Regions from separate parts of the Pseudomonas gorinensis genome, predicted to be linked through region 3. Evidence: predicted binding sites of a transcription regulator. Region 3 holds the regulator's gene; each other region holds the start of a gene.
What was found. Region 3 encodes FliA, which starts transcription of late flagellar genes. Its sites were predicted from a motif close to CTAAAGTTTNNNNNNNNNNNGCCGNTAA; they were not measured.
Positions count from the first base shown of each region.

Region 1: flgM (flagellar biosynthesis anti-sigma factor FlgM) is a predicted target of FliA. The motif match lies at 7,504-7,531, and genes of this name have one in related genera.
Region 2: AB7933_RS32500 (methyl-accepting chemotaxis protein) is a predicted target of FliA. The motif match lies at 1,070-1,097, and genes of this name have one in related genera.
Region 4: AB7933_RS24720 (methyl-accepting chemotaxis protein) is a predicted target of FliA. The motif match lies at 1,802-1,829, and genes of this name have one in related genera.

Region 1 covers NZ_CP167125.1:5,668,201-5,677,841, forward strand. Annotated here, with positions in the region: gene AB7933_RS25620 (ribonucleoside-diphosphate reductase subunit alpha) at 1-1,232, shown strand, start outside; gene flgE (flagellar hook protein FlgE) at 1,536-2,852, opposite strand; gene flgD (flagellar hook assembly protein FlgD) at 2,884-3,609, opposite strand; gene flgC (flagellar basal body rod protein FlgC) at 3,626-4,069, opposite strand; gene flgB (flagellar basal body rod protein FlgB) at 4,073-4,480, opposite strand; gene cheR (protein-glutamate O-methyltransferase CheR) at 4,778-5,605, opposite strand; gene AB7933_RS25650 (chemotaxis protein CheV) at 5,649-6,581, opposite strand; gene flgA (flagellar basal body P-ring formation chaperone FlgA) at 6,663-7,427, shown strand; gene flgM (flagellar biosynthesis anti-sigma factor FlgM) at 7,571-7,894, shown strand; gene AB7933_RS25665 (flagella synthesis protein FlgN) at 7,942-8,412, shown strand; gene AB7933_RS25670 (flagellar brake protein) at 8,509-9,258, shown strand; gene AB7933_RS25675 (MFS transporter) at 9,318-9,641, opposite strand, start outside.
Region 2 covers NZ_CP167125.1:3,552,984-3,556,210, forward strand. Annotated here, with positions in the region: gene AB7933_RS16240 (C40 family peptidase) at 1-843, shown strand, start outside; gene AB7933_RS32500 (methyl-accepting chemotaxis protein) at 1,116-2,756, shown strand; gene AB7933_RS16255 (hypothetical protein) at 2,868-3,212, shown strand.
Region 3 covers NZ_CP167125.1:5,323,020-5,332,660, reverse strand. Annotated here, with positions in the region: gene AB7933_RS24070 (cold-shock protein) at 1-149, shown strand, start outside; gene cspE (transcription antiterminator/RNA stability regulator CspE) at 194-397, shown strand; gene flhA (flagellar biosynthesis protein FlhA) at 867-2,981, shown strand; gene flhF (flagellar biosynthesis protein FlhF) at 2,993-4,309, shown strand; gene fleN (flagellar synthesis regulator FleN) at 4,415-5,248, shown strand; gene fliA (RNA polymerase sigma factor FliA) at 5,245-5,985, shown strand; gene AB7933_RS24040 (chemotaxis response regulator CheY) at 6,153-6,527, shown strand; gene AB7933_RS24035 (protein phosphatase CheZ) at 6,546-7,334, shown strand; gene AB7933_RS24030 (chemotaxis protein CheA) at 7,346-9,589, shown strand; gene AB7933_RS24025 (protein-glutamate methylesterase/protein-glutamine glutaminase) at 9,638-9,641, shown strand, end outside.
Region 4 covers NZ_CP167125.1:5,467,521-5,477,161, forward strand. Annotated here, with positions in the region: gene AB7933_RS24710 (DMT family transporter) at 1-544, opposite strand, end outside; gene AB7933_RS24715 (CPBP family intramembrane glutamic endopeptidase) at 964-1,755, shown strand; gene AB7933_RS24720 (methyl-accepting chemotaxis protein) at 1,859-3,424, shown strand; gene AB7933_RS24725 (alpha/beta family hydrolase) at 3,518-4,210, opposite strand; gene ccoN (cytochrome-c oxidase, cbb3-type subunit I) at 4,290-5,714, shown strand; gene ccoO (cytochrome-c oxidase, cbb3-type subunit II) at 5,725-6,333, shown strand; gene AB7933_RS24740 (cbb3-type cytochrome oxidase subunit 3) at 6,337-6,537, shown strand; gene ccoP (cytochrome-c oxidase, cbb3-type subunit III) at 6,534-7,481, shown strand; gene ccoN (cytochrome-c oxidase, cbb3-type subunit I) at 7,954-9,396, shown strand; gene ccoO (cytochrome-c oxidase, cbb3-type subunit II) at 9,396-9,641, shown strand, end outside.

The DNA.
Region 1 (9,641 bases), 350 kb from region 3:
TGCTGTTCGAAACCGGCCACCCATGGCTGACCTTCAAGGACCCATGCAACCTGCGCAGCCCGCAGCAGCACGTGGGCGTGGTCCACAGCTCGAACCTGTGCACCGAGATCACCTTGAACACCAACAAGGACGAGATCGCCGTTTGCAACCTGGGCTCGATCAACCTGCCGAACCACATCGTCAACGGCAAGCTGGACACCGCCAAGCTGGAGCGCACCGTCAACACCGCCGTACGCATGCTCGATAACGTTATCGACATCAACTACTACTCGGTGCCACAGGCGCAGAACTCCAACTTCAAGCACCGTCCAGTCGGCCTGGGCATCATGGGCTTCCAGGACGCGCTGTACCTGCAGCACATTCCTTACGGTTCGGATGCAGCGGTCGAGTTCGCCGACAAGTCCATGGAAGCGGTCAGCTACTACGCGATCCAGGCTTCCTGCGACCTGGCCGACGAGCGCGGCGCCTACGAGACGTTCCAGGGTTCGCTGTGGTCCAAGGGCATCCTGCCGCTGGATTCGCAACAGATCCTGATCGAGCAACGCGGCCAGAAGTACATCGACGTTGACCTGAACGAATCCCTGGACTGGGCGCCGGTACGTGCCCGTGTGCAGAAAGGTATTCGTAACTCCAACATCATGGCCATCGCACCGACCGCGACCATCGCCAACATTACTGGCGTATCGCAGTCGATCGAACCGACCTACCAGAACCTGTATGTGAAATCGAACCTGTCGGGCGAATTCACCGTGATCAACCCGTACCTGGTTCGCGACCTGAAAGCCCGTGGCCTGTGGGACTCGGTGATGATCAACGACCTGAAGTACTACGACGGTTCCGTGCAGCAGATCGAACGCATCCCGCAAGAACTCAAAGAGCTCTACGCGACCGCTTTCGAAGTGGACACCAAGTGGATCGTTGACGCCGCCAGCCGTCGTCAGAAGTGGATCGACCAGGCTCAGTCGCTGAACCTGTACATCGCCGGCGCATCGGGCAAGAAGCTGGACGTGACCTACCGCATGGCGTGGTACCGTGGCCTGAAAACCACTTACTACCTCCGTGCCCTGGCCGCGACCAGCACCGAGAAGTCGACCATCAACACCGGCAAGCTGAACGCGGTTTCCAGCGGCGGCAACCACGGTGATGACTCGGTGCTCGCAGCGCCAGCCGGCCCGGCCCCCGTGCCAAAGGCCTGCGCGATCGACGAGCCGGATTGCGAAGCTTGCCAATAAGCTGAGCCGCTCCTGGGCTTGAACGCCCCGGATTGAAAAAGCCCGATAGACCCCGACTGCATAGGGTTTATCGGGCTTTTTGGTTTCCTCATGTACACCCCGCTGGGCACCTCCAGACGAACGCCACATACCCGCCCTGCACTTGACTGGTGAGCCCACCGGCCCCTGACCTGATCAGTGGCGAGGCGGATATGGTGCACGCCTCATACGCGTTTTACGCATCGTTACTTGCGTCACGGCATGTTTTCCTGCGCCCACAAAAAAGCCCCTCTTACGAGGGGCTTCTTGTGGAGCATGACCGCATCAGGTCATCTGGATGATGGTCTGCATGATGGTGCTCTGGGTGGAGATGGTCTTGGCGTTCGCCTGATAGTTGCTCTGGGCCTTGATCAGGTCCACCAGCTCGTTGGTCAGGTTGACGTTGGAGTTCTCCAGGGAGTTGGCCACGATCGAACCCAGCGTACCGGATTGCGGTGCGTCGTAACCCGGCTGGCCCGAGGCGAACGTCTCTCTCCAGGCGGTGCCGCCGGATGGCTGCAGGCCCTGCTCGTTGTTGAAGCTGGCCAGAGAGATCTGGCCGATGGCCTTGCTCTGCTGGTTACTGAAGGTGGCGAACAGCACACCGCTGCCGTCGATCTTCAAGCCGGTGATCTGGCCAGTGGCATAACCGTCGGTGACCGGCGGGTTACGGTAGCTGGCCGAGTTGTACTGGGTGATGTTGGCCATGTTGACGGCAATACCGCCGGCATTGGCAGCCGCACCGTTAGGCGTCCAGACACCATTGACCAGGCCGCCCGGCTTCCAGGTGGAAATAGTCAGGGTGGTATTGGACGTTGTGGCTGGCGGGGTGACGATCCCGGTGAGCTTGCCGGCGGTGTCAAACGACAACGTCGAGGCTACGGGCGCCGTGGAACCGGTGCCGCTGATCGGGGTGCCGTCAGGGTTACGCCCGTCAATCAGGGTGTAGGAGTTCCAGGTGTTGGAACCGGTTTTCACCAGGTACTGCACCATAGGATGCGCATTGCCCTGCGTATCGTAGAGCGTGGTGGAGTATTGAGTGTTGAAGCTGTCCGTCTTGGTCGGATCAAATGGGTGCAACGTCTGATCGATCGGCAGCTCGGACGAGTTCAGGTTACTGGTGGAGTCCACTTTGCTCGAAGCCTTCGGCGGCAGGTTCGACAGGTTCAATTGCAGGTCGGTCAGGCCGCCCTTGATGATCTTGCCGTCAGCATCCGCCGCATAACCCTGCAGGCGCGAGGTACCGGTGTTGTTGGTGATGTAGCCGTCCTTGTCCGCACGGAAGGCGCCGCTGCGGGTGTACTCCAGGGAGCCGTCGGTACCCTTCTGCACGAAGAAGCCGCCGCCCTGGATCGCCATGTCCAGGATGCCGCCACTGTTGTTGACGTCGCCCTGGGTGAACTGCTGGGACACTGCCGCCAGGTTCACACCGTTGCCGATGCTGTTCTGGCCGGTACCCAGTTTGGAGGCCGCGTAGATATCCGCGAATTCCGCACGGGACGATTTGAAGCCAGTGGTCGCGACGTTGGCGATGTTGTTGCCGGTCACGTCCAGTTGTTTGTTGGCCGCATAGAGGCCGCTAAGGCCGATGTTAAAAGACATGTTTCTCTCCCTCTGCCGTATTTAGCCGGCTCTATGTACCGATAGTCTGAATTTGCGACAGCTTGATGCTGCCCATGCCGCCCGCCAGGTTCAGCAGCATTTCGCCGCCGGTCTGGCTCAGGGTCACGCTCGTTACCGTTGCCGGCAGCGACGTGGCCAGGGCAACCGCATCGCCCGCGTCGTTCTTGGTGGTGGCATTGAAGGTGTAGGTGCCGGCTGGGGCGACCGCGCCGTTGTCGTCCTTGCCATCCCAGATAAAGCTCTGGTTGCCGGCAGCCTGGGCGCCCATATCGAGGGTGCGCACCACGTTGCCGTCCTTGTCGGTGATCTTGACGGAGACGTTGCCCACCGCCGAAGTCACCGCCACCGAACCGGTCATGCTCTTGCTCGTGTCCACGGTGGACTTGTCGGTCTGGATGACCACCGAACGCCCTACCAACGACGACGCTTGCAGTGCTTGCGACGAGCTGAAGTTGCTGGAGATCGCGTTGACCGAGTCGTTCAGGGTGTTGATGCCTTCCAGGCTGCTGAACTGAGCCAACTGGGCCACGAACGCACCATTGTCCTGGGGCGACAGCGGGTTCTGGTTTTTCAGCTGGGTCACCAGCAACTGCAGGAACGCATCCTTGCCCAGCGACTGGCTGCCTGTCGCCGCCTTGGTAGCGCTGTTAAGACTGCTGTTGTCCGTTGCGGTCTTGACCTTGGAATTGAAAAGGTCCTGGACTGCCGAGTTGTTTGACGTATCAACGATGGCCATTATTTGGCGCCCCTTATCACTGACCCAGGGTCAGGACCTTCTGCATCATGGTTTTGGCGGTGTTCATCATTTCCGCGTTGGTCTGGAACGAGCGGCTGGCGGAAATCATGTCGGCCATCTCCTCGACCACGTTGACGTTGGGGTAGTAGACATAACCCTTTTCGTTCGCGGCGGGATGGTTAGGCTCGTAACGTGCTTCGAGGTTGCTCTGGTCTTCGACCACGCCGAGCACCTGCACACCCTGGCCGGCGGCGTCCTGGTTCTGGAACAGCGAATCGCTGCCGCCGCTCTGGCCGCCCTGGAACATGGTGGCAAATACCGGGTGGCGGGCGCGGTAGGTCTGGTCAATGCTCGAAGACACGGTCTCGGCGTTGGCGATGTTACTGGCGACGGTGTTGAGGCGCGTGGTTTGAGCGCTCATGCCACTACCGGCAATATTGAAAACACTGGACAGGGACATGGCTTACTCTCCACGCAGGGCTGACATCAGCCCTTTGAATTTGCTGTTGAGCAGGGTAAAGCTGGCCTGGAAGTTCACCGAGTTTTCGGCATAGGCCGATTGCTCCAGCTGGGCGTCGACGGTGTTCTGGTCGATGGATGGCTGCATCGGCGTGCGATACAGCAGCGACTCGTCACCACTGCTCAGGCCTTGCGCTTCAATATGACGGCTGTTGGTCATGTTCAAGGCGAAGGTGCCGTTCTTGGTCTTGTCCTGCTGTGCTGCGAGCACGGCGGAGAAGTCCAGGTCCCGAGCCTTGTAGTTCGGGGTATCGGCGTTGGCAATGTTGTTGGCCAGGACTTCAGCGCGCTGGGCGCGGAAGCCCAGGGCTTGTTCATGGATACCGAGCGCTTTATCGAAGCTGATGCTCATGGCGGAAACCTTTAGGCTGACCTGCTGTGCGTTAACAGGGTTATAGCAAGGTGCATGCCAATCTTGTGAAAGCCCGGATATCAAGGGGTTGCGGGGAGCTTGCCGACGGCAATGCCAGAAAAGCGGCAACCGTTTTCCGCGTGACGCCAGTAAAGCGGCAATGGGGAGTTGCCGCTTTCTTCAACTTTGCCGCAAAAAAAATGTAGGAGGGGGCTTGCCCCCGATAGCGGTGTATCAGTGATAGATACATCAACTGAACCACTGCTATCGGGGGCGAGCCCCCTCCCACATTCTTTATTACTTGGCCTGGTAGATGATCCCCGGGCTGCACTGCACCATCTGGAAATGATCGGGCAGGCCGTTCAACGCTTCGGATGCACCGAGGAACAGGTAACCGCCGCGCTTGAGGGTGCCGTGGATACGCAGCAAGATGTCTTTCTTCACTTCGGCAGAGAAGTAGATCAGCACGTTGCGGCAGAACACTATGTCGAACTTGCCCAGGCTGGCGTAGCTGTCGAGCAGGTTGAACGAGCGAAACTCCACTCGGTTCTTGATCGGCGCCTTGACCGCCCAGCGCCCCGCCCCTTTCGGGTCGAAGTAACGTTGCAGGCGCTCCTGGGACAGGCCACGCCCCAGGGCCAGGCTGTCGTACTCGCCGGTCTTGCAGTTGGTGAGCATGGTGCCGGATAAATCCGTCGCCACAATTTGCGCACCGGCCTTCAGCTGGCCCATGTTGGTCCGCTCGAATTCATCGATGGTCATCGAGATCGAGTACGGTTCCTGCCCCGAAGAACAGGCTGCCGACCAGATGCGCAAGCGCTGGCCCGGGCTGGCCTTGATAGCCTCCGGCAACACTTTGCTCTTGAGCACCTCGAAGGGGTATGTATCGCGAAACCACAGGGTTTCGTTGGTGGTCATGGCATCGACCACCATTTCCTTGAGCCCACTGCGCGGCTGGCCCTGGATCCGCTGGACCAACTCACCCAGGGACTTGATGCCCTGCTGTTCCATCAGCTTGTTGAGACGGCTGGATACCAGGTATTGCTTGTTTTCACCAAGCAATATGCCACAGGCTTTTTCCAGGAAGACCCGGAACTGTTCGAAATCCAAATTACCCGTAGACAAAGATACCGCCTCTTAAATCGTGTGACCGCCAGGGAAAAAGCCCCTAGCCGTGATCTGCTGCCTTGATCCGGTCGACTACCCGGGATGCCAGGTCATCAGGGCGGAATTTGGCCAGAAAGTCGTCGGCACCGACCTTCTTGACCATCGCCTGATTGAATACGCCCGACAACGAAGTATGCAGGATGATATGCAATTTTTGCATGCGTGGATCGTTACGTATCTCAGCCGTGAGGGTGTAGCCGTCCATTTCCGGCATCTCGATGTCGGAGATCATCATCAAGAATTCTTCTTCAGGCTTCTTGCCTTCATCGACCAGCTTGCGCAGGTAATCCAACGCCTGGCGACCATCATTGAGCGCCACCACGTCCACGCCGACGGTTTGCAGGCAACGGGTCACCTGCTTACGCGCCACCGAAGAATCGTCCACCGTCAGTACGCGCAAGGAAATCGCCTTGTGCGCGGTATCGGCGTCCACCACACCGACCGAAATCGATTCAGAGGTGGGCGCCACTTCGGCGAGGATTTTCTCCACGTCGATAATTTCTACAAGCTGGTTGTCCACCCGCGTCACTGCCGTGAGGTAGTGATCGCGACCGGTGCCCTTGGGTGGCGGATGAATTTCTTCCCAGTTCATGTTGACGATGCGTTCCACCGAGCGCACCAGGAAACCCTGGGTCTTGGTGTTGTATTCGGTAATGATCACAAACGGGTTCTCGCGATCCTGCAGACCGGACGACCCTGTCGCCAAGGCCAGGTCAAGAATCGGGATGGTCGCGCCACGGATGTTGGCCACGCCACACACCACCGGACTGGACTTGGGCATGATCGTCAGCTTGGGGCACTGCAGCACTTCCCGCACTTTGAACACATTGATGCCGTATAGCTGCTTGCCGTCCAGACGAAACAGCAACAACTCCAGGCGATTCTGCCCTACCAGCTGTGTGCGCTGGTTTACTGAATCCATTACACCTGCCATGCCCAGACTCCTACGCTAAAACCTTCGGGGGTACGACGCGTACCCAATACTAAACGGCACGAGCTTTGCTATTTATTGGCTATGGACATTAAAACGACAGTTTCCCGACGCCTTCGCCTCCCACGCAGCCGCAGATTGCTCTGCGTCTCGATGGCGTTGCTTGCCTTGAGCCTGGGAACCACGGCCCGCGCAGATAACGTCACCTTGCCTGATCTACTTATCGGCGTCACTCAAGGCTTTCTTGAGTTCACTGTAGAAGATTATCTGGCGACCACCCAGACACCTGGGCGCTATGAAATCCAGGTCAACCAGCTAGACCCGCGCTTGCGCATGCCAATGTGCGACAAGGAATTGACAGCGTCCCTGGAAAGCCCCGCACAGCCTATCGGCCGTGTGACGGTGAAGGTTCGCTGCGAGGGCGCCGCGCCCTGGACCGTGTTTGTGCCAGCGCAGGTCAAGTTGTTCCGCGATGTCGTGGTGGTGGTAAGACCGTTGAAACGCACTGGCATCATCGGTTTCGAGGACGTGGCCTTGCGTGAACGCGACATCAGTTTGATCAACCAGGGCTATCTGACGTCGGTCGATCAGGCCATCGGGCAGAAACTTACCCGACCAATGGTCACCGATCAGGTCATTACCCTGGTCCATCTGGAGCAGGCCGAGGTGGTTCGCAAGGGTGACCAGGTGGTAATTTCCGCGAGCAGCGGCGGCTTGAATGTGAAAATGCCGGGTGAAGCGCTGTCCAACGGAGGCATGAGTGAGCAGATACGCGTCAAGAACCTCAACTCCAATCGTGTCATCAAGGCACGGGTGACAGCCCCCGGACAAGTCGAGGTTGCTTTATAGATCACTGGAATAGGACGCCAGCTTTTCCTACACTGTGTGCCAGATGTTGCGCGTGCAGGTTTATTGTCAATCGAGCCTAAAGTTTGTCCGGGTATGGCCGAAAACATGGCAAGCGTCCAAATACCCAGAGGTTTTTAATTATCATGGTCATCGATTTCAGTCGTTTGAATAACTCCCCGGCATTGCCAGGCACTACGCGCACCAGCGGCACCAAGGACAGCGTAGAAGCCAAGGCCCAGCCTCTGCCTGCCAAGACAGAACAGGCCAGCGCCAGCCAAAGCGGGGAATCCGTATACCTGAGCAATGAGGCTCAACAGTTGCAGAAGGTCACTGACTCGCTGCGCGACCAACCTGTGGTCAATAAAGCCCGCGTGGCCGAATTGAAACAGGCTATCGCCGATGGCAGCTATAAAGTCGACAGCAACCGTGTAGCCAGCAAGCTGCTTAACTTCGAAGCCGAGCGCTAGGCAAAGGCCTGCGCAGGGCTTTTGGACGCTTAAAACCAAGGCCAGCCATGCACCACGACGAAACCTTGCTTCAACTGATCATTGATGATCTGGCGCCGACGCAACAATTGCTCGAGCTGCTGAAAGAAGAGACCCTGGCCCTCTACGGCCGGGATATGCCGCTGCTGGAAGATATCCTGGCGCGCAAACAGTCGCTGATTGTCCTGCTGGAACAGCATGGCAAGAAGCGCAGCCAGATTCTCACCAGCCTGGGCCTGCCGGCCGATCACGACGGCCTCGCCCAACTGGCCAGCCACTCCTCGGTCGGCGATCAACTGCTGGCCCAAAGCAAAGAACTCAACCAATTGCTCAGCCAGTGCCAGGAAGTCAACCTGCTCAACGGCCAGTCGATCCAGCTTCAGCAAGCTACGACCGCCAACCAGCTGCGTATACTCCACGGCGGTGAGCCACCGGCGCTGTACAACGCCCAAGGCTCTACCTCACGCTTGGTCAAACCAAGCACCCGCAGCCAAGCCTGACGCCCGTTTTCGGCACAGCCTATCCAAGGCCCGCCACATACTGGCAAAATGCCGGTTCTTGCGTGTAGTCGTATTTTGTCTGGAGATGGAAGAACCGTGTTCAACGCCCTTAATGCGGAAGATGCTCCGCAGCCACCCAAGGTGCTCACCACGCCTCTGGAAATCGCCGGCACCTTGCGAATGCTGCAAGAAAGCCATGATCCGCTGATCATCACCTTCCACGAACGCAGCCAGCGCTTCCAGAGCTACCTGGTCGATGTCGATCGGGACAGCAAGACCCTGGCCCTGGACGAAATGATCCCGCGTGATGGCGAACGCCACCTTGAGAATGGCGAACCCTTCCGCATCGAAGGCTTTCACGACGGCGTACGCGTCGCCTGGGAAAGCAATGGCACCCTGACCATCAGCGAAAAAGATGGCCATCGCATCTACACCGGCGCCATGCCGGGCGAGGTGGTCTACCACCAGCGCCGCAATGCCTTCCGCGCGGCACTGAAGCTGGCCCAACTGGTCAATATCGAGCTGGGCGGCGAGAAACTCAAGGCCCCGGTCAGCGGCAAGCTGCTGGATATTTCCGCCACCGGCTGCAAATTGCGCTTCGAAGGCGATATCTCCGAACGCCTGCAGTTGGGCCAGGTCTACGATCGCTTTATCGCTGCCCTGCCGTTCGGCAGCATGACCACCTCCGTCGAACTGCGTTACCTGCATTTCGAAGAGAAGATCAACACCACCTTCGCGGGCGTGCGCTTCCACAACATGAGCGGCCTGGTACAGCGCCAGGTCGAACGATTTGTGTATCAACTGCAACGCGAAGCGCGACGCTTCGACAAGGACGACGACTTCTAAGTGTGAAGATCGCGACAAAAAAACGGGCAGACCCTTTCAGGATCTGCCCGTTTTTGCTTTCAGGGGCGTGCCCTGCTCAGGTCATGGGGGTGCTCATCCGGACCTATAGGTTCTGGCGGTCCTTCGAAAGGCGGCTCATCTGTCGGTGGTACCGAGTCGACTTCAGGCTCAGGCTCAGGCTCAGCAGCAGCTGTCTGCATCTGCTCTTGCACCACTTGCTCATCGACCCGCGGGTCAAGTGCAGCCACCAGCGGCGAACTGGACATGCTGTCAGGCATGGCCACGTGCTGCAGGGGCGCATCATCGACCTGATGCAGGTTGGTCACGGCTTTAGGACGGATACGCCACACCAGGATCAGCGCACACAGGCTGAAAAACGCGTA
Region 2 (3,227 bases), 1.8 Mb from region 3:
AAGCACATCATCGCGGCCATCCAGGCGCACGCGGCGGCCCAGTATCCGAAAGAATGTTGCGGCCTGCTGCTGGCCATCGGTCGAAAGCAGAAGTATTTCCCGTGCCGAAACATCGCCACCGAACCGAACGAAGAGTTCCGGCTGGATCCAGAGGACTACGCCTCGGCGGAAGACGTGGGCGAAGTTATCGGCATCGTTCACTCGCACCCGGACGCCACCAGCAGGCCGTCACCGCATGATCTGGCTATGTGCGAGGCCACTGCCTTGCCCTGGCACATTTTGTCGTGGCCCGAGGGCGACATGCGCACGATCACGCCCACGGGTAGCACGCCGCTGCTCAAGCGCCCGTTCGTGCACGGCGCCTGGGACTGTTGGCAGGTCTGCGCTGACTGGTATCAGCGGGAGTGGGGGCTGGAGTTCGAAGCCTTCCCGCGCACCGATGGCTGGTGGGAAAGCGCGGAGAACGCCAGCCTGTACGAGGAGAACTACGAGGCCGCTGGTTTTGTACGCGTCGACCGACCGCAGCGAGGGGATATGATCGTTATGCAGGTTGGTCGTACTGTTCACCCTAACCACGCTGGAATTTACCTTGGCACAGACCCGTCGCTGCCTGGTGAGGAGTCAGGTGTTTTCGGCCAGGGCCCATTCCTGCTGCACCACCTGTACGGGAGGCCGTCCGAGATCATCGTCTACGGCGGACCATGGCACGACCGGACACGCCTGATCCTCAGGTATAGAGGTCACCTACAGCCAGACCATTACGCCCCCATGACCGCGGTGCGCGCTGGAAAAATAGCAAGCAGTCGCAACGACTGGACGTTGAATCCGGCATTCTGCTGGTAGGTCTCTGTTTGAAACAGCCGCCTATTTTTACACTCATATCAAAGTCATATTTCTTTATGTGTGCGCTATCGAGCCGAATGTATTCATTTGAGGTGTCTTGATTAGCTTGATTTTTGTATAGCGGAGTTATGGTTCAGACTCGCAAGGCAATAATTCATAAGCTCATAAAGAGAGAGAGTTTAATGAAAATTAAAGTAATGAATGTCTCGTCAGATACAGTTACGACCTCAAGCTTTTTTGGGGCGGCCAGTTGAGAGTTCGTCGGAGGACCTATGGACGCATTACGTAGCATCAAGCTTTCCACGCGATTAATTTCTGCATTTGTAGTGTGTGCGATTATCACCTTGGGAGTAGGGGGATTAGGGGCCTCGGGCATAAAATCACTAAAGGCAACAATAAACGAAATCGTTAGCAATAACCTTGTATCTGTTAACAATACGGCTAATGCACGCGCGCTTGCTTTTTCGTATTCCAGGGATCTACATGCTGCCCTGCTGTATAAATACTCTAAAGCAGAGTCGAGCAAATTTGACGCCGCAGTGCAATCCATGTCCGACGGTCAAAAGGAAGTTGATCGGCTTTTCAAGGAATACCGCCAGACACCTCTCGCCGATGACGAGCGTGTGGCAGGTGATCAGTTCGAAAAAGACTGGCCTGCCTATGTGCAGGGGGCGAATAAAGTGATCGCACTGGCGACGGCGGGCGACCTTGATGGCGCTACGCAGCTATTCCAGCAGGAAGTTTCGCCGGCCTTCAAAGCCATTAATGAAGAGCTTAAAGTCATTGTTGCATCCAACTATCGCCAAAGCGGTGAGATCGCAGATACGGCAGAGGCCGTTACTACGAGCGCTTACTGGATATTGGGCATAGGGGTAATGATAGCCTTCCTGGCCGCCATCACTTTGGGGATGATCATCACGCGCTCGATCACGCGGCCGCTTTCCATGGCTCTACGCAGCGCTGAGGAAGTGGCGGAGGGTGACCTTTCTAAACATATTGAAGTTAGTGGGCGAGATGAGGTCAGTGTACTGCTGAGTGCGCTGGACAAAATGCAGCAAAACCTCCGGACCACGGTCAAAGAGATTGGCAGTGCTGCTGACCAACTGGCCTCTGCATCTGAAGAGCTTAACGCCGTCACGGAGGAAAGCTCACGCGGCCTAACGCGACAGAATGATGAGATTCAGCAAGCGGCGACGGCAGTGAACGAAATGACTGCGGCGGTGGAAGAGGTAGCCCGAAATGCGACAGGCGCTTCTGAAGCCTCTGAGCAAACCAGTCATAGTGCTGTGCAAGGGCGTGATCAAGTGCGCAGAGCCGTTAGCTCTGTGGGGGCAATGGCTGATGAGATTTCAAACTCAACCGGCAAGGTTGAAGTGCTTGCAACCCGTGTCAACGAGATCACAAAAGTACTTGAGGTGATCAGGGCCATTGCGGAGCAGACAAATCTACTGGCCCTGAACGCGGCCATCGAAGCAGCAAGGGCGGGTGAGCAAGGTCGCGGGTTCGCGGTTGTAGCCGATGAAGTCCGAGCACTTGCCCATCGGACCCAGGCGTCGACGGCGGACATCGAGTCGATGATGCAACAGGTTCGTTCGGGGGCAGAAGAAGCGGTCCTCGCGATGAATAAAAGTAAAGAGCTGGCAGCCGATACGCGGGCGCAGTCAATTGAGGCTGGCCAGGCCCTTGACCGCATCACTGAGGGTGTTTCAATCATCAATGAAAAGAACCTCGTGATCGCAAGTGCCGCTGAAGAACAGGCTCAGGTTGCACGTGAGGTTGATCGTAATCTGGTCAATATTCAGGATCTCTCCACGCAAACAGCGGCCGGGGCACATCAAACCAATGCTTCGAGCTCCGAACTGTCGCGACTGGCGACGTCGTTTGGCGTGCTGATCAGCCGATTCAAAGTTTAAGCGATGAGGTTGCTGTCCCTCTGTGGTATTCGCTGCGATTGCTATCCGTGCTGGGCTATTTGCATCCGCTCCCTCAGTGCTACAGTCCCGCCAAACCAAAGAGGGAACGACATGCGGATTTTGATAGCGGCGGTAGCGGTGGCGATGCTAGCGGGATGTGTATCGCCAGGGGATCTTGAGTCGAAGGATCCGAGCATTGCCGCCAGTTCTGCCAAAGACCCAAAAAAGTACGCGCTCTGCGTATTTCCCAAATGGCAGGACGCGCGCAGCGACGTGACGATGTCAGAGACTGAGTACGGATACCGCCTTGTTGCTGCAAGCAACAACATGACAGATGAGCTGCTGAGTATCCGCAAGGTTTCAAGCGGCAGCTCGGTGAAGCTGTTTCAACGACTGGCATGGGGTCCTGGATGGGGCAGAAGTGACATGGAGAAGGCAGTCCGGAACTGCCTCTGAGTAAAATTAAAAACA
Region 3 (9,641 bases):
GCTCTATTGCGCCGGATGAAGGCGGGGACGACGTGTCAGTAGATCGGCGCGGCTCGGGTGGACACAGGCTTTCGAAGGGGCAGAAAGTCTCGTTCCTGATGATCCATCGACCGGATGGCATCTATGCCTATGACGTAAAACTGATCTGACGACACCTGTGCAGGTCCTTAATTGAAGTGTTCGGAGAACGGCTATGGCTACGGGTACTGTGAAGTGGTTCAACGCAGAGAAGGGGTTTGGCTTCATCACTCCCGACGACGGCAGTCCGGATCTTTTTGTCCACTACTCGACGATTCAGTCTGCGGGTTACAAAAGCCTTGAGGAGAATCAAAAGGTCGAGTTCGAGGTCACTCAAGGCCAAAAGGGCCCGCAGGCTGCCAACGTACGTGTCCTATGAGCTTGATGATCGTTCCTGCAGGGTGCTGCAGGAACGATCAGCCATCAGGCCATCAAGTGCTCGCTGTCCTCCAGCACTCTGTCAGCCAGCAGCTTTGCCAGCCCGATCAACTGCGCAACGCCCAGCGCACCTTCGCGTTTTGCCCCGCCCAATTCAATGACCCCGGCATATCCCAGGTGGCAACGGATGGATGCACCTCCGATAGGTGGGAGGGGGCTTGCCCCCGATAGCGGCGCATCAGTCACCTGTTCTTGGCCTGACACACTGCAATCGGGGGCAAGTCGAATCGTCGCACCGCCCCTCCCACATTTGAACGGTGTATATCCGGTAGAACTCGGGCGCCTGTAGCGATCCATACCCTCAAAAGCAAAGTTGGAAGGCTTCTTGCAATACCGCCTTCAAGTCGCCAACTGGCGTCAAAAGTTTGCTTTAAGGGATACGGGGAATACCGGTGGTAGATCGCTCTCAAATGCTCAGCACGGCCCGTGGCACCCTGACTGATTTGTCACGGGGCAACCTGGGTGTGCCGTTGTTGTTGCTGGTGATGCTGGCAATGATGATGTTGCCGATGCCGCCGTTCCTGCTCGATGTGTTCTTCACCTTCAACATCGCTTTGTCCGTCGTCGTCCTGTTGGTCTGCGTGTATGCCCTGCGGCCGCTGGATTTCGCGGTGTTCCCGACGATCCTGCTGATTGCGACCCTGCTGCGGCTGGCGCTGAACGTGGCCTCCACGCGGGTGGTGATGCTCCACGGCCAGGACGGCCATGCTGCCGCAGGCAAGGTGATCCAGGCCTTCGGTGAGGTGGTGATCGGCGGTAACTACGTGGTCGGTATCGTGGTGTTCGCGATCCTGATGATCATCAACTTCGTGGTGGTGACCAAGGGTGCCGGGCGGATTTCCGAGGTGAGCGCGCGCTTTACCCTCGACGCCATGCCCGGCAAGCAAATGGCCATTGACGCCGACCTCAACGCTGGCCTGATCGATCAGAACCAGGCCAAGTCGCGCCGCCTGGAAGTGGCCCAGGAAGCCGAGTTCTATGGCTCCATGGACGGCGCCAGTAAGTTTGTACGCGGTGACGCCATCGCGGGCCTGTTGATTCTGTTCATCAACCTGATCGGCGGCATGGCGGTCGGGATCTTCCAGCACGGCATGACCTTCGGCGATGCCGGCAAGGTGTATGCCTTGCTGACCATCGGTGACGGTTTAGTGGCGCAATTGCCATCACTGTTGTTATCTACAGCTGCGGCGATCATGGTGACCCGTGCGTCGGGCTCCGAAGACATGGGCAAGCAGATCAGCCGGCAGATGTTTGCCTCGCCCAAGGCGCTGGCCGTGGCGGCGGGCATCATGGCGATCATGGGGCTCGTGCCCGGCATGCCCCATGTGTCGTTCCTCAGCATGGCGGCCATGGCTGCGGGTGGCGCCTACCTGTTCTGGAAAAAACAGAACACGATCAAGGTGAAGGCCCAGCAAGAGATCGCGCGCCAGCAGGAACTGCTGCCATCCCCGGCCCGTGCCCAGGAAACCAAGGAATTGGGCTGGGACGACGTGACCCCGATCGACATGATCGGCCTGGAAGTCGGCTACCGCCTGATTCCGCTGGTCGACCGCAACCAGGGTGGGCAATTGCTCGCGCGGATCAAGGGGGTGCGCAAGAAGCTGTCCCAGGACCTGGGCTTCCTGATGCCCACCGTACACATCCGCGACAACCTCGACCTGGCCCCCAGCGCCTACCGCCTGACCCTGATGGGCGTGATCCTCGCGGAAGCCGAGATCTACCCCGACCGCGAACTGGCGATCAACCCCGGCCAGGTGTTCGGCACGCTCAACGGCATTACCGCCAAAGATCCGGCTTTTGGCCTGGAAGCGGTGTGGATCGAAATCAGCCAACGCAGCCAGGCGCAGTCGCTGGGTTACACCGTGGTGGACGCCAGCACCGTGGTCGCCACCCACCTCAACCAGATTCTGTACAAGCACTCACACGAGCTGATCGGCCACGAAGAAGTCCAGCAATTGATGGGGTTGCTCAGCAAAGCCTCGCCAAAACTGGCCGAAGAGCTGGTGCCGGGCGTGCTGTCGCTGTCGCAGCTGCTCAAAGTGCTGCAGGCGTTGCTCGCCGAACAGGTGCCGGTACGCGATATTCGCAGCATCGCCGAGGCTATCGCCAACAATGCCGCCAAGAGTCAAGATACTGCCGCGCTGGTGGCTGCGGTGCGTGTCGGATTGTCCCGCGCAATCGTGCAAAGCATTGTGGGGCTTGACTCCGAGCTGCCTGTGATCACCTTGGAACCAAGGTTGGAACAAATATTGCTCAATAGTATTCAGAAGGCCGGACTTGGCCAGGAAGAGGGTGTCCTGCTGGAGCCGAGCATGGCTGAAAAGCTGCAGCGTTCGTTGATCGACGCGGCGCAGCGCCAGGAAATGCAGGGCCAGCCGGTGATTCTGTTGGTAGCAGGCCCGGTCCGAGCGATGTTGTCGCGGTTTGGACGCCTGGCAGTACCGAATTTGCACGTATTGGCTTACCAGGAAATTCCTGACAATAAGCAAGTGACCATCGTCGCGACAGTTGGGCCCAACGGCTGAGGTAGTGGGTTATGCAAGTAAAGCGTTTTTTCGCCGCCGATATGCGTCAGGCCATGAAACTGGTCCGTGATGAGCTGGGCGCCGACGCTGCGATTATCGGTAACCGCCGTATTGCTGGCGGTGTCGAGCTGACGGCTGCCCTGGATTACACCCCTTCGGCGCTGGCCCCGCGCGTGCCGAACATGGAACTCGAAGACGAGCTGCGCAAGACCGCCTCGCGCATTGTGTCGGCCCAGGCTGAGCTGAGCATGCGGGGTGACAGCGATGCCACCACCAATCGCCAGTTGTTCGCCGGCTTGCCGCTGACCGCTGCCGAGCCGCTGGTCGAACCTACGTTCAAAGAACCGCCACGTCCTGCAGCGCCCGCGCCGGCTGCCGCAGTCGACCAGCGCGTGTTCGATTCGATGCGCTTTGAACTCAACGGCCTGCGTGAATTGCTGGAAGTGCAGTTGGGCTCGCTGGCCTGGACCCAGTTGCAAGGCAGCAAACCGCACCAGGCTAACCTCTGGCGTCGCCTGCAACGCATCGGCCTGTCTGGCCCGTTGTCCCGCGACCTGTTGGCGCTGACCACCGAAATCGAAGAACCTCGCCAGGCCTGGCGCATGTTGCTGGCCCACCTGGCGCGGATGATCGCCACCCCGGAAATCGAACCCCTGGAAGAGGGCGGCGTGATCGCCATGGTCGGCCCTGCCGGCATGGGCAAGACCACCACCCTGGCCAAGCTGGCGGCCCGTTATGTGCTCAAATACGGCGCTTCGAATATCGCGCTGGTGAGCATGGACAGCTACCGTATCGGCGCCCAGGAGCAACTCAAGACCCTGGGTCGCATCCTCAATGTGTCGGTGACCCACGTCGACCCGGGCCAGTCGCTGGCCAACGCGCTCGACCCGTTGCTGCGTAAACGCGTGGTGCTGATCGACACCGCGGGGCTGCAAGCCAGCGACCCGGCCTTGCGCCTGCAACTGGAAAGCCTGGCCGGGCGTGGCATCAAGTCTAAAAATTACCTGGTGCTTGCAACCACCAGCCAAAAACAAGTTCTTACCGCTGCGTACCATAGCTACAAGCGCTGCGGGCTGGCCGGCTGCATCCTGACTAAGCTTGATGAAACGGCGAGTCTGGGCGAGGTGTTGAGCCTGGCCATCAGTCATGAACTACCGGTCGCCTACCTGACCGACGGGCCGCGGATCCCGGATGACCTGCATCTGCCGCGCCGTCATCAGTTGGTCAGCCGTGCCGTCAGCGTGCAAATGCAAGAAGAGCCTAGCGAGGAAGCGATGGCCGACATGTTCGCTGACCTCTACCACAACCCGGCAAAACGGGTGGGTTGAGTCAGTATGAACACCGTGAAATGTATCTACATCGATGGTCTGCAAGCGATTCACGCGGCCAAGCCATGTAGCCTGCGTCTAAGCAAGACAAGGTAAAGAAATAAAATGGGCAGCATGCATCCCGTACAGGTGATCGCGGTGACCGGCGGCAAAGGTGGCGTCGGGAAAACTAACGTGTCAGTGAATTTGTCCCTGGCGCTGGCAGAGCTTGGCCGTCGCGTCATGCTGCTGGATGCTGACCTGGGGCTGGCGAATGTCGACGTTCTGCTGGGACTGACGCCCAAACATACCCTCGCCGATGTGATCGAGGGCCGCTGTGAGCTGCGTGATGTGCTGCTCCAGGGCCCCGGTGGGATCCGTATCGTACCGGCCGCCTCGGGCACCCAGAGCATGGTGCACCTGAGCCCGGCGCAGCATGCCGGTCTGATCCAGGCGTTCAGCGATATCGGCGACAACCTCGACGTGCTGGTGATCGACACCGCCGCCGGGATCGGCGAGTCGGTGGTCAGCTTCGTGCGCGCCGCGCAGGAAGTGTTGCTGGTGGTCTGCGATGAACCAACCTCGATCACCGACGCCTATGCCCTGATCAAACTGCTTAACCGCGACTACGGCATGAACCGCTTCCGCGTGCTGGCCAACATGGCCCAAAGCCCGCAGGAAGGCCGCAACCTGTTCGCCAAGTTGACCAAGGTCACGGATCGCTTTCTCGATGTCGCCCTACAATACGTCGGCGCAGTTCCCTATGACGAGTGTGTGCGCAAGGCTGTGCAAAAGCAGCGTGCAGTCTACGAAGCGTTCCCTCGTTCGAAATGCGCCTTGGCGTTCAAGGCTATTGCTCAGAAGGTCGATACTTGGCCGTTGCCCGCTAACCCTCGGGGGCATCTGGAGTTTTTCGTCGAGCGATTGGTGCATCAGACGAGCGCAGGACCCGTGCTATGACAGCGACCGGCTACAACGCCTACAAGAAGTCCGCCCGTGACAGTCAGGGTGAGTTGATCGAGCGTTACGCGCCTTTGGTCAAACGCATCGCCTATCACTTGCTGGCACGCCTCCCCGCCAGTGTCCAGGTCGAAGACCTGATCCAGGCCGGCATGATCGGCCTTCTCGAAGTGTCGACCAAATACGACGCGAGCAAGGGCGCGAGTTTCGAGACGTATGCGGGTATCCGTATCCGTGGCGCGATGCTCGATGAGGTGCGTAAAGGCGATTGGGCGCCGCGTTCGGTACACCGCAATACGCGCATGGTCAGTGACGCAATTCGGTCAATTGAAGCAAAAACCGGTCGCGACGCTAAAGATCATGAAGTTGCGGCCGAACTCCAATTGAGTCTCGACGATTATTACGGGATTTTGAACGATACCTTGGGCAGCCGCCTGTTCAGTTTCGACGACCTGTTGCAGGACGGCGAACACGAAGGGTTGCACGAGGACGGCGCGAGTACGCATATGGAGCCGTCGCGTGACCTGGAGGATGAACGCTTCCAGGGCGCATTGGCCGACGCAATTGCCAATTTGCCGGAGCGTGAGCGACTGGTGTTGGCGCTGTACTACGACGAAGAGCTGAACCTCAAGGAAATCGGTGAGGTCCTGGGGGTCAGCGAATCGCGTGTCAGCCAGCTGCACAGCCAGTGCGCGGCCCGCTTGCGGGGGCGATTGGGAGAGTGGCGCGCGCGCTGACAGGCAGTGTGGGGACACTGCAGACGCAACCGCGAGGGCCTTGGCCGCCGCGGGGGCTAACCGTGGTGCCCTGGGCAGTCCTTTTTGTGTAACGCCTGTTGATTGAAATGGCGCGTCCAGGTGCTGGGCGCGTTTAAGACTGCTTGGAGGTCGAATTGGACAAGAACATGAAAATCCTCATCGTTGATGACTTCTCAACGATGCGGCGGATCATAAAAAACCTGTTGCGTGACCTTGGGTTCACAAACACGGTCGAGGCGGATGACGGCCTTACGGCGATTCCGATCCTCAACAGCGGGAGCATCGACTTTCTGGTAACCGATTGGAACATGCCGGGCATGACGGGTATCGACTTGTTGCGCCACGTGCGTGCCGACGAAAAACTGCGCAGCCTTCCCGTGCTGATGGTGACCGCCGAAGCCAAGCGTGAACAGATCATCGAAGCCGCCCAAGCCGGGGTTAACGGCTATGTGGTCAAACCATTCACTGCGCAGGCCTTGAAAGAGAAGATCGAAAAAATCTTCGAACGCATCCACGGCTAATGCTGCCACGGGGGAGCTATGGAGCAAAAAGAATCATCGCAGGCCGACTTTGAGTCGACCCTGAAAAAACATGCTCACCAGCTGGTCGACAGCCTTGAAAAAGGCCAGTTCGGCGATGCGGTGCAGTTAATCCATCAGCTCAACCAGACCCGTGACCGCGGCCTGTACCAGGAGGTGGGCAAGCTCACACGCGAGCTTCACAGTGCGATCGTCAATTTCCAGATTGACCCGCACATGCCTCAAGCCGAAGAGATTTCGCAGATCACCGACGCCACCGAACGCCTGTCCTATGTGGTCAGGCTGACTGAGGCAGCGGCCAACCGCACCATGGACCTGGTGGAAAACGCCACGCCCCTGGTCAACGGCATGGCCACGGAAGCCCAGGCGCTGAGCGTTGACTGGGGTCGCTTCATGCGCCGTGAAGTCGGCGCAGAAGAGTTTCGTGAGCTGGCCCGTCGGGTCGAAGGGTTCCTGTCACGCAGCGAGCAGGAAAACCGTACGGTTTCCAGCAACCTCAATGACATTCTGCTCGCCCAGGATTACCAGGACCTGACCGGTCAGGTGATCAAGCGTGTGACCCAGTTGGTCACCGAAGTGGAAAGCAACCTGCTCAAATTGGTACTCATGGCCGGCCAGGTCGACCGTTTCGCCGGCATCGAACATGACCGCGAAGCGATCCTCTCTGAAAAAGATCCACAAAAACATCTCGCCAAGGGTGAAGGTCCGCAGATTCATGCCGATAAACGTGAAGACGTTGTGTCAGGTCAGGATGACGTAGATGACCTGTTATCCAGTTTAGGCTTCTAAGGAGCACACCCATGAGCTTCGGCGCCGATGAAGAAATCCTTCAGGATTTCCTTGTAGAGGCCGGCGAAATTTTAGAGCAACTGTCCGAACAACTGGTCGAGCTGGAAAGCCGCCCGGATGATGCGAACCTGCTCAATGCAATTTTTCGCGGTTTTCATACTGTAAAAGGGGGCGCCGGCTTCCTCCAGCTCCATGAGCTGGTGGAGTGCTGCCACATCGCCGAAAACGTGTTCGACATCCTGCGCAAGGGTGAGCGTCACGTTGACTCGGAGTTAATGGATGTAATCCTCGAAGCGTTGGATGCGGTCAACGGCATGTTCAGCGAAGTGCGCGAACGTGCCCCGATCACCGCCGCCACCCCGGAACTGCTGGCCGCCCTGGCGCGCCTGGCAGAACCTGCCGACACCTCGGCCGCGCCCGTGGTGGAAGCGGCGCCGGAGCCGGTGGTCGAAGCCGAAGCGGATGTCACCGACAGCGAGTTCGAGCAGTTGCTCGACTCTCTCAATGCGGTCAAGGCCGAGGCTGAAGCACCGTCGGCCGTACCCGCACCCGCGGCCGCTGCGCCTGCCGAGCCGACCAGCGAAGACATTACCGACGCAGAGTTCGAATCCCTGCTCGACCAGTTGCATGGCAAAGGCCAGTTCGCGGCTGATGCCGTGGCCACTGCGGCTGCCCCGGAAACGCCGGCGGCAACGGCCAGTACCGATATCACCGACGACGAATTCGAAGCGTTGCTCGACCAGTTGCATGGCAAGGGCACCTTTGCCGCCGATGCCTTGCCGGAAGTCGCGGCCACTGGCGCGGCGCCGACGCCAGCTGCACCGGGCGCCGCTGCGGCCCCTGCTGACGACGGCTTGATCTCCGATCACGAATTCGAAGCCCTGCTCGACGAATTGCACGGAAAGGGCAAGTTCACCGAAGTGGCCCCGGCTGCTGCGACGACTGCCACCCCCGTGGCCGCGAAACCGGCACCGGCCAAGGCCGCCGCGCCTGCTGCCGCCAAACCGGCGCCAGCCCCAGCGCCAGCCGCCGCGGCCGCCGCGCGTGCGCCTGCCGCTGCCGTAGCCGACAAGCCTGCCAGTGAAGCCGAAACCACCGTACGGGTCGATACCGCACGACTGGACGACATCATGAACATGGTCGGCGAACTGGTGCTGGTGCGTAACCGTCTGGTGCGCCTGGGCCTGAACAGCGGCGACGAAGCCATGCAAAAGGCTGTGTCGAACCTCGACGTGGTCACGGCTGACTTGCAGACCGCCGTGATGAAGACGCGGATGCAGCCGATCAAGAAAGTCTTCGGCCGCTTCCCACGCCTGGTTCGCGACCTGGCTCGCCAGCTCAAGAAAGAAATCAACCTGGAACTGGTGGGTGAAGAAACCGACCTCGACAAGAACCTCGTCGAGGCCCTGGCCGACCCGTTGGTCCACTTGGTGCGCAACGCCGTCGACCACGGCGTGGAAACCCCGGAAGAACGCGAAGCCTCGGGCAAGTCCCGCAACGGCAAGGTGATCCTGGCGGCGGAGCAGGAGGGCGACCATATCCTGTTGTCGATTACCGATGACGGCAAGGGCATGGACCCGGCGATCCTGCGCAATATCGCGGTCAAGCGTGGCGTGATGGACAAGGACGCCGCCGACCGCCTGACCGACACCGAGTGCTACAACCTGATCTTCGCCCCAGGCTTCTCGACCAAGACCGAGATTTCCGACGTGTCGGGCCGTGGCGTGGGCATGGACGTGGTGAAGACCAAGATCAGCCAGCTCAACGGCTCGATCAATATCTACTCGACCAAGGGCCAGGGCTCGAAAATCGTCATCAAGGTGCCGTTGACCCTGGCGATCATGCCGACCCTGATGGTGATGCTGGGCAACCAGGCCTTCGCCTTCCCACTGGTCAACGTCAACGAGATCTTCCACCTCGACCTGTCACGCACCAACGTGGTGGACGGCCAGGAAGTGGTGATCGTGCGCGACAAGGCGCTGCCATTGTTCTACCTCAAGCGCTGGCTGGTGGCATCGGCTGCCCATGAAGAGCAGCGCGAAGGCCACGTGGTGATCCTTTCGGTGGGCACCCAGCGTATCGGCTTTGTGGTCGATCAACTGGTGGGCCAGGAAGAAGTGGTCATCAAGCCTTTGGGCAAAATGCTGCAGGGAACCCCGGGCATGTCGGGCGCGACCATCACCGGTGACGGTCGGATCGCGCTGATTCTCGATGTTCCGAGCATGCTCAAGCGTTACGCCGCACGGCGTATTTGATTCTGGTGGGGCAGGGCGGTATTGCCCGTCCCGCCTAACGGAGTGTTTATGG
Region 4 (9,641 bases), 140 kb from region 3:
GCGTGCCCAAAGGGTTGTCGGTAATGCGTTTTTGCATGATTGAGCCGAAGGTCATGCTCGCCAGGGCCAGCAGGCCGAAGAGCATCCCGGCCAGGGACATCCCCGCCAGCCCGATACCCTGGTACACCACCATGATCAACCCCGCCAACCCGAGGCCAAGGCCGAACAGGCGGCGCCCGGAACGCTGGCGCTCCGTCAGCGCCACGGTCAGGATCGGCTGCACGCCCATGAGGGTCGCCATCACGCCGGGGGTGACGTTGAGGTCCAGGGCCAGCAGATAGAAAATCTGGTAGGCCCCCAACAACACCAGGCCGGTCGCCGCTGCATACCACAGCGGTTTGCCGGGGCGCGGCAGTTGCAGCTTGAGCATCGGTACGAGGATCACCAGACCGAGCAGGGCGATGGCAAAACGGATCAATAAGAAGGCGAAGGGCGACGCATGGGCCAGGCCCAGCTTGGAGAAGATCGCCCCGCTGCTCCACAGCAGGACAAACAGGCTCGTCGAGGCCGCCGCGGCCACGGATTGTTTCGAAAGAACAGACATGGTTACCACCTGTAATCAGGCAAAAAAAGCCGACTCAGCAAAGGCTGAAGTTCTGGAGTTTTTTCAGGCGTGCAGACGGGGACAGCGAGTCGCTGATCAGCCCGAAATGCCAACACCCGGCGGTGATACGACTGCGTACACCGGCGTGCGACTGACAGGTGGGGGGTAGTGACTGATCTGCGCAGGCTGCTTGTTCCCGCACGGTACGACCACAGCGTTGACCGCTGAATCGACTACCGCTATGCGCTGGAGAGCTGGCATGGGCTGATCTTGTATGGAGGGATGAAGAAGGCCTGACTATAACCAGCCGTTGATACGTTTTGCAATCACTTCACCAACGCCCTTGCGTGGCACAGTTTTCATGTGGCCCACAGGGGACGATCGCTATAATGCCGTCCAGTTTTTTCCAAGGACTCCCCATGCTCGCATTGCCCTGGCTGTACCTGGCGCTTCTTTCCATCGGCTATGTGCTGGCCTTGGCCTACGGGCAACTGGGCGTGCTGGCGCTGGTGTCCGTCGCCCTGCTGCTGATTGCCGGTTATGCCGTGCGCCAGCAGCGCACGCCTTGGGCACGCTACATCGGCCATGGTTTGTTCATTGTGCTGGCCCTGAGCCTGGCGATGCACTGGCTACCGGGCTTCTACAACGGGCGCGCCATCGAGCCGCAACGCTTTACCCCCGACGCGGTGCCCTTCTCGATGTACCTGAACCAGGACAAACCGCTGATCGGCTTCTGGCTGTTACTGGCCTGCCCGTGGGTGGTGGCGCGACGCTCCTTGCGCCTGTCGATCTGCGTCACGGCCCTGGCCTTGGCCCTGACCGCAATTGCCGCCCTCGGCGGCGCAGCCTTGCTGGGCGTCATCAGTTGGGCGCCGAAATGGCCGGTGCACGCGTGGTTGTGGGTATTGAATAACCTGTTGTTGGTGACCTTGGTGGAAGAGGCGTTGTTTCGCGGCTACATTCAGGGCGGCCTGCAACAGCGCTTCAAGCACCTGCCCTACGGCGAGAACCTGGCACTGCTGCTGGCCTCGCTGCTGTTCGGGCTGGTGCACCTGGGCGCGGGCTGGCAATGGGTGCTGCTGGCAAGCATTGCCGGTGTGGGTTACGGCCTGGCTTATCGCTTTGGTGGGCTGGGTGCGGCGATTGCCACGCACTTTGGGCTGAACCTGCTTCACTTCGGGTTGTTTACTTATCCGATGCTGGCTGGCTGATGTCTACCGGAGGCAAGGCGTTCCTGCGGATTGTTGCAAAAATAAGTTAAATAAGCGCCCGCTCCTGCCGATACTCCCTGAAAGCCTTGCGGATTGAACAATCATGCGTAATAACCAACCCGTTACCCAGCGCGAACGTACCTTCCCCGCTCAGCAACGGTTGATCTCCACCACAGATGCCAAGGGCGTGATCACCTACTGCAACGACGCTTTCGTCGAAATCAGTGGGTTCTCCCGCGATGAACTGGTGCGTGCCCCGCACAACCTGGTTCGTCACCCGGACGTTCCGGCGGCCGTATTCGGGCACATGTGGTCAACGCTCAAACAAGGCTTGCCATGGATGGGCATTGTCAAGAATCGCTGCAAGACCGGTGATCACTACTGGGTTAACGCCTATGTGACGCCGGTTTTCGACGGCAACCAGGTGGTCGGCTACGAGTCGGTGCGCATCAAGCCCACCGCCGAGCAGATCCGCCGGGCCGAAGCGCTCTATCAACGCATCAACCAGGGCAAGTCTGCCGTTCCCCAGCGGGACAAATGGCTGCCGGTGTTGCAGGACTGGCTGCCGTTTATCCTGATCAGCCAGTTGAGCTTCATGATCGGTGCGTCGCTGAATTCCCACTGGGGCTTTGCCCTGGCGGCGGGGCTGTCGGTGCCCTTGGGCCTGCTGGGCCTGAGTTGGCAACAGCGTGGCCTCAAGCGCCTGCTGCGCCTGGCCGAGCAGACCACCTCAGACCCGCTGATCGCGCAGATGTACACCGACAGCCGTGGCGCCCAGGCGCGACTGGAAATGTCGATCCTCAGCCAGGAAGCCCGCCTGAAAACCTGCCTCACGCGTCTGCAGGACACGGCTGAACACCTCAACGACCAGGCGGCGCAGTCCAACACCCTGGCGCATAACAGCTCCAGCGGCCTGGAACGCCAGCGCGTGGAAACCGAACAGGTGGCCACCGCGGTCAACCAGATGGCGGCGACCACCCAGGAAGTTGCCAGCCATGTGCAGCGCACGGCGGATGCGACCCAGGAAGCCAATCGCCTGACCGGTCGTGGCCGCGATATCGCCGGGGAAACCCGCGAGGCCATTCAGCGTCTGTCGCTGGCCGTGGGCGAAACCGGGGTGACCGTTACCCAACTGGCCAAGGACAGCGATGAAATCGGCGGTGTCGTCGATGTGATCAAAGGCATCGCCGATCAGACCAACTTGCTGGCGCTGAACGCGGCAATCGAAGCCGCGCGTGCCGGGGAGATGGGCCGTGGCTTCGCAGTCGTGGCCGACGAGGTCCGTCAACTGGCCCAGCGCACCGCCGAGTCGACCGGGCAGATCCATGCCTTGATCGCCAAGCTGCAACAAACCGCTGCCGCCGCCGTGCAAACCATGGACGCCGGGCATCGCCAGGCCGAAGAAGGGGTGGCGCGTGTGATGGAAGCGGATCAGGCGTTGGTCGGCATCAGCGAAGCAGTGGCCAACATCACCGACATGACCACCCAGATTGCGGCCGCCACCGAAGAGCAAAGCTCGGTAGCCGAAGAGATCAGCCGCAACATCAGCACCATTGCGCTGTTGGCGGACCAGACTTCGGAACAGGCGTTGAACTCGGCGCAGTTGAGTGAGGAATTGACGCATACCGCCAATACCCAGTACTCGCTGGTCGAGCGGTTTAACCGCTAGACCGCTATCGGGGGCAAGCCCCCTCCCACATTTACCGCGTACACCCCTTGGAACGCAGTCGAGTGTGGGAGGGGGCTTGCCCCCGATAGGGCCCTAGAGGGCTCCGAGAAACCGGGCAACCTGCACCGCCGCAGCCTCCAGATGCTGCTCATGACTGAACCCCGAAGCCTTCAACGGCTTCAAGTCATGGTCCCCCGCCACCAGCCACATTACCTCGATGCTCGGCGACAAATCATAGCCTTCTACCGCCACTCGATTACCCAAGGCATCGCGCTCGCCCTGCACGATCAACGTCGGCGTCTGCAGCCCGGCCAGATGCTCGACCCGGGGCTTCTCCGGCTTGCCCACCGCATAGAACGGATACCCCAGGCATACCAACCCATCGACGCCCAGTTCATCGGCCACCAGACTGGCCATGCGCCCGCCCATGGACTTGCCACCGATGGCCAGTGTTCCAGCGACATGGCGTCGCACCTCGGCATGCACCTCACGCCATGCCTGCAACAGTTTGGCGGCCGGGTTCGGCGGGCGTTTGCCGCCCTCTACGCGCCGCTGGGCCATATAGGGAAACTCGAAGCGCAACACGTTCACCCCATGCAGGGCAAGGCGTGCAGCCATGTCGGTCATGAACGTCGAGTCCATCGGTGCGCCGGCGCCGTGGGCCAGAATCAGGGTGATAGGCTCACGCCGATCTCCCTCTGCCGCGGCGTCCCACAACCAGCCGTGTTCCCGCACACACTGCGCCCATTGATCCCCGTCAATACTGGCCTTGTGCTCTTTGCTCATGCTTGCCTCGCTATTCAGTCTGCCTATAACTCCAGCCCAAGTGCCGCATTCGCTTGGGTTGAACCGTGGATGGGGAACCATGAACACTACATTAAGTACCGCCTATAACTACAAGGTGGTCCGCCAATTCGCCATTATGACGGTGGTGTGGGGCATCGTCGGCATGGGGCTCGGGGTTTTTCTCGCCGCCCAATTGGTATGGCCTGCGCTCAACTTCGACTTACCCTGGACCAGCTTCGGCCGCTTGCGCCCGTTGCACACCAACGCGGTGATCTTTGCCTTCGGTGGCTGCGCGTTGTTCGCCAGTTCCTTCTACTCCGTGCAGCGCACCTGCCAGACCCAGCTGTTCGCGCCGAAAATCGCCGCGTTCTGCTTCTGGGGCTGGCAACTGGTGATCCTGCTCGCCGCGATCTCCTTGCCGCTGGGCTACACCAGCTCCAAGGAATACGCTGAGCTGGAATGGCCGATCGACATCCTGATCACCATTGTCTGGGTGGCCTACGCCATTGTGTTCTTCGGCACCGTGGCCAAGCGCAACACCAAGCACATCTACGTCGGCAACTGGTTCTTCGGTGCGTTCATCATCACCGTCGCGATCCTGCATATCGTCAACAACCTGGAAATCCCGGTCAGCCTGACCAAGTCCTACTCGCTGTACGGCGGTGCGACGGATGCCATGGTGCAGTGGTGGTATGGGCATAACGCGGTAGGCTTCTTCCTGACCGCTGGCTTCCTGGGGATGATGTATTACTTCGTACCCAAGCAAGCCGAGCGTCCGGTGTATTCCTATCGCCTGTCGATCGTGCACTTCTGGGCACTGATCACCCTGTACATCTGGGCCGGTCCTCACCACCTGCACTACACCGCGCTGCCGGACTGGGCACAGTCGTTGGGCATGGTGATGTCGCTGGTCCTGCTGGCGCCAAGCTGGGGCGGCATGATCAACGGCATGATGACCCTGTCGGGCGCCTGGCATAAGCTGCGCAGCGACCCGATCCTGCGCTTCCTCGTGGTTTCGCTGGCGTTCTACGGCATGTCGACCTTCGAAGGTCCGATGATGGCGATCAAGACGGTCAACGCCCTCTCCCACTACACCGACTGGACCATTGGCCACGTACACGCCGGCGCCCTCGGCTGGGTAGCGATGATCTCCATCGGCGCGCTGTACCACATGATCCCGAAAATCTTCGGTCGCGAGCAGATGTACAGCCTCGGCCTGATCAACGCGCACTTCTGGCTGGCCACCATCGGCACCGTGCTCTACATCGCCTCGATGTGGGTCAACGGCATCGCCCAGGGCCTGATGTGGCGTGCGGTCAACGAAGACGGCACCTTGACCTACTCCTTCGTCGAAACCCTGGTGGCCAGCCACCCAGGCTTCATCGTGCGGTTGGTCGGCGGCGCCATCTTCCTCAGCGGCATGTTCCTGATGGCTTACAACACTTGGCGCACCGTGCGTTCGGCACAACCTGCCGAAGTCGCCGCTGCGGCGCAGATGGCCTGAGGAGTCGATGATGAAACACGAAACGATTGAAAAGAACGTCGGCCTGCTGATGCTGCTCATGGTACTGGCCGTGAGTATCGGCGGCCTGACCCAGATCGTCCCGCTGTTCTTCCAGGACGTCACCAACAAACCGGTGGAAGGCATGAAGCCCTATACCGCGCTGCAACTGGAAGGTCGCGACATCTACATCCGCGAAGGCTGCGTACAGTGCCACTCGCAAATGATCCGCCCATTCCGCGCCGAGACCGAACGCTACGGCCACTACTCGGTCGCCGGTGAAAGTGTGTGGGACCACCCGTTCCTGTGGGGCTCCAAGCGCACCGGGCCGGACCTGGCCCGCGTCGGCGCGCGCTACTCGGACGACTGGCACCGCGCGCATTTGTACAACCCGCGCAACGTCGTGCCCGAGTCGAAAATGCCGGCCTACCCATGGCTGGTGACCGCCGCTGTCGACAGCAGCCACACCGAGACCAAGTTGAAAGTGATGCGCACCCTCGGCGTGCCCTACACCGACGACGACATCAGTGGCGCCGTGGCCAGCCTCAAGGGCAAGACCGAGATGGATGCACTGGTTTCGTACCTGCAAGTGCTCGGCACTGCCATCAAGAGCAAGAGGTGAGCCATGGGATTTGAATTCGATGCGGGCACCATCCGCGGCCTCGGCACGCTGGTCGTCGCTATCGCGTTTATCGGCTTGTCGCTGTGGGTGTTCAACAACCGGCGCAATGAGGAATTCGAGCAGGCGCGCCTGCTGCCGTTTGCCGACGAACCCTCTCCATCCGACGCTCAAGAAGAGCCTGTAACAAGGAGCAACCGGCCATGACTACCTTTTGGAGTACATGGATCTGCGTACTGACCCTCGGCAGCCTGATCGGCCTGACCTGGCTGTTGTTCGGCACCCGCAAGGGCGAGACCAAGGGCAGTGTCGACCAGACCATGGGCCACGCCTTCGACGGCATTGAGGAATACGACAACCCGCTGCCCCAGTGGTGGTTCATGCTGTTCGCCGGCACCTTGGTGTTTGCCGTCGGCTACCTGATCCTCTACCCGGGCCTGGGCAACTGGAAAGGCGTGCTGCCAGGCTATGAAGGCGGCTGGACATCGGCCAAGGAGTGGGACAAGGAAATGGCTAAGGCCGACACCAAGTTCGGGCCGATCTTCGCCAAATTCTCGGCCATGCCGGTGGAAGCCGTCGCAAAAGATCCACAAGCGCTGAAAATGGGCGGACGCCTGTTCGCATCCAACTGCGCGGTGTGCCACGGCTCGGATGCCAAGGGCGCGTTTGGCTTCCCGAACCTGGCGGACAACATCTGGCGCTGGGGCGGTTCGGCCGAAGCAATCAAGACCACCATCATGAACGGTCGCCATGCGGCGATGCCGGCCTGGGGTGACATGCTGGGTGACGAGGGGGTGAAAAACGTCGCCGCCTATGTACGTCATGAACTGGCCAAGCTGCCCCTGCCGGCCGACAGCGCTGCCGACCTGGCCGCCGGCCAAGCCACGTTCAGCACCACCTGTGTTGCCTGCCACGGTCCGCAAGGCCAGGGCATGGAAGCCATGGGCGCGCCCAACCTGACCCTGCCAAGTGGCTATATCTACGGCACCAGCCTGGCGCAGTTGCAGCAAACTATTCGCCACGGCCGCCAAGGCCAGATGCCGGCCCAGGAAGTGCTGCAAGGTAATGACAAGGTGCACCTGCTCGCCGCCTACGTTTACAGCCTGTCCCATAACGCTGATGGCGCCAAGCCAGAAAGCCAAGCTCAATAACCGTTAACTGCCGCCCCGCCCTGGGGCGGCAGCCCTACCCCGTTACGCGACCAAGTGTCGCACCCTTCCAAAGCACAACTTTCCCCTCCTGCCATTCGGGTCTACGCTTGTCCCCACAGTGGATCGGTATTGACCGGTCGACGGCTGACTTGCACTCGTTGGGTTGAACATTTCTACAGGGCGACAGGCGCAAAGGCTGGCAGCGACCGGCTGTCGTGCCACTGACCACTCGTCAGCCGGGCAGCGTGTTCATACACACCCAGTAACAAGTCTCCACGACCTGAGAAAATTCCTGTCCATTTGATCAGCTTTCCATTTCGGATTTTGTCCTTACATCAAACATGGAAAGGGCGCAGAATCTGGCGTGGAACGCATTGACACAGGTCACCCTTGCGTTGCAATGGCACCTCGGTTTCTCCATACTTGCGACCGATTTTTACCTATAAAAAAACCTAAACCGTGGAACCTTAGAATGAGCACAGCAATCAGTCCGACTGCTTATAACTATAAGGTAGTCCGCCAGTTCGCCATCATGACGGTGGTCTGGGGGATCCTTGGCATGGGGCTCGGGGTGTTCATCGCCTCGCAACTGGTCTGGCCGGAATTGAACTTCGGCTTGCCCTGGACGACCTTTGGCCGCCTGCGCCCGCTGCACACCAACCTGGTGATTTTCGCCTTCGGCGGATGTGCCCTGTTTGCCACCTCCTACTATGTCGTGCAGCGAACCTGCCAGACGCGACTGATTTCCGATGGCCTCGCCGCGTTCACCTTCTGGGGATGGCAAGCGGTGATCGTCGGGGCCGGCATCACGTTGCCGCTGGGCTACACCACCACCAAGGAATACGCCGAGCTGGAATGGCCCATCGCCATTTTGCTCGCGATCGTGTGGGTGACCTACGCGGTGGTGTTCTTCGGCACCATCACCAAGCGCAAGACCAAGCACATCTATGTGGGTAACTGGTTCTACGGTGCCTTCATCCTGGTGACGGCGATGCTGCACATCGTCAACCACGCGTCGCTGCCGGTCAGCCTGTTCAAGTCCTACTCGGCCTACGCCGGGGCGACGGATGCGATGATCCAGTGGTGGTACGGCCACAACGCTGTGGGTTTCTTCCTCACCACCGGTTTCCTGGGGATGATGTACTACTTCGTGCCGAAACAGGCCGAACGTCCTATTTACTCGTATCGCCTGTCCATCGTGCACTTCTGGGCGCTGATCACCCTGTACATCTGGGCCGGCCCGCACCACTTGCACTACACCGCGTTGCCGGATTGGGCGCAGTCCCTGGGCATGGCGATGTCGATCATCCTGCTGGCACCGAGCTGGGGCGGCATGATCAACGGCATGATGACCCTGTCGGGCGCCTGGCATAAGCTGCGCACCGACCCGATCCTGCGCTTCCTGGTGGTTTCGCTGGCGTTCTACGGCATGTCGACCTTCGAAGGGCCGATGATGGCCATCAAGACCGTCAACTCGCTCTCCCACTACACCGACTGGACCATCGGCCACGTACACGCCGGCGCCCTGGGTTGGGTGGCGATGATCTCCATCGGCGCGCTGTACCACATGATCCCGAAAATCTTCGGCCGTGCGCAGATGCACAGCGTCGGGCTGATCAACACGCACTTCTGGCTGGCCACCATCGGCACCGTGCTCTACATCGCCTCGATGTGGGTCAACGGCATCACCCAGGGCCTGATGTGGCGTGCGATCAACGATGACGGCACCCTCACCTACTCCTTCGTCGAAGCGCTGCAAGCCAGCCACCCGGGCTACATCGTCCGTGCCCTGGGCGGCGCGTTCTTTGCCACCGGCATGCTGTTCATGGCCTACAACGTCTGGCGCACCGTGCGTGCTTCCGACCCTGCAGAAGCCGAAGCCGCCGCCAAGATCGTCGTTGTGGGAGCCCACTGATGAAGCATGAAGTAGTCGAGAAGAATATCGGCCTGCTGGCCTTCTTCATGGTCATCGCCGTGAGTATCGGCGGCCTGACCCAGATCGTTCCGCTGTTTTTCCAGGACGTGACCAACAAGCCGGTCGAAGGCATGAAGCCCCGCACCGCCCTTGAACTGGAAGGCCGCGACGTCTACATCGCCAACGGTTGTGTCGGCTGCCACTCGCAGATGATCCGACCGTTCCGCGCCGAAACCGAACGCTAC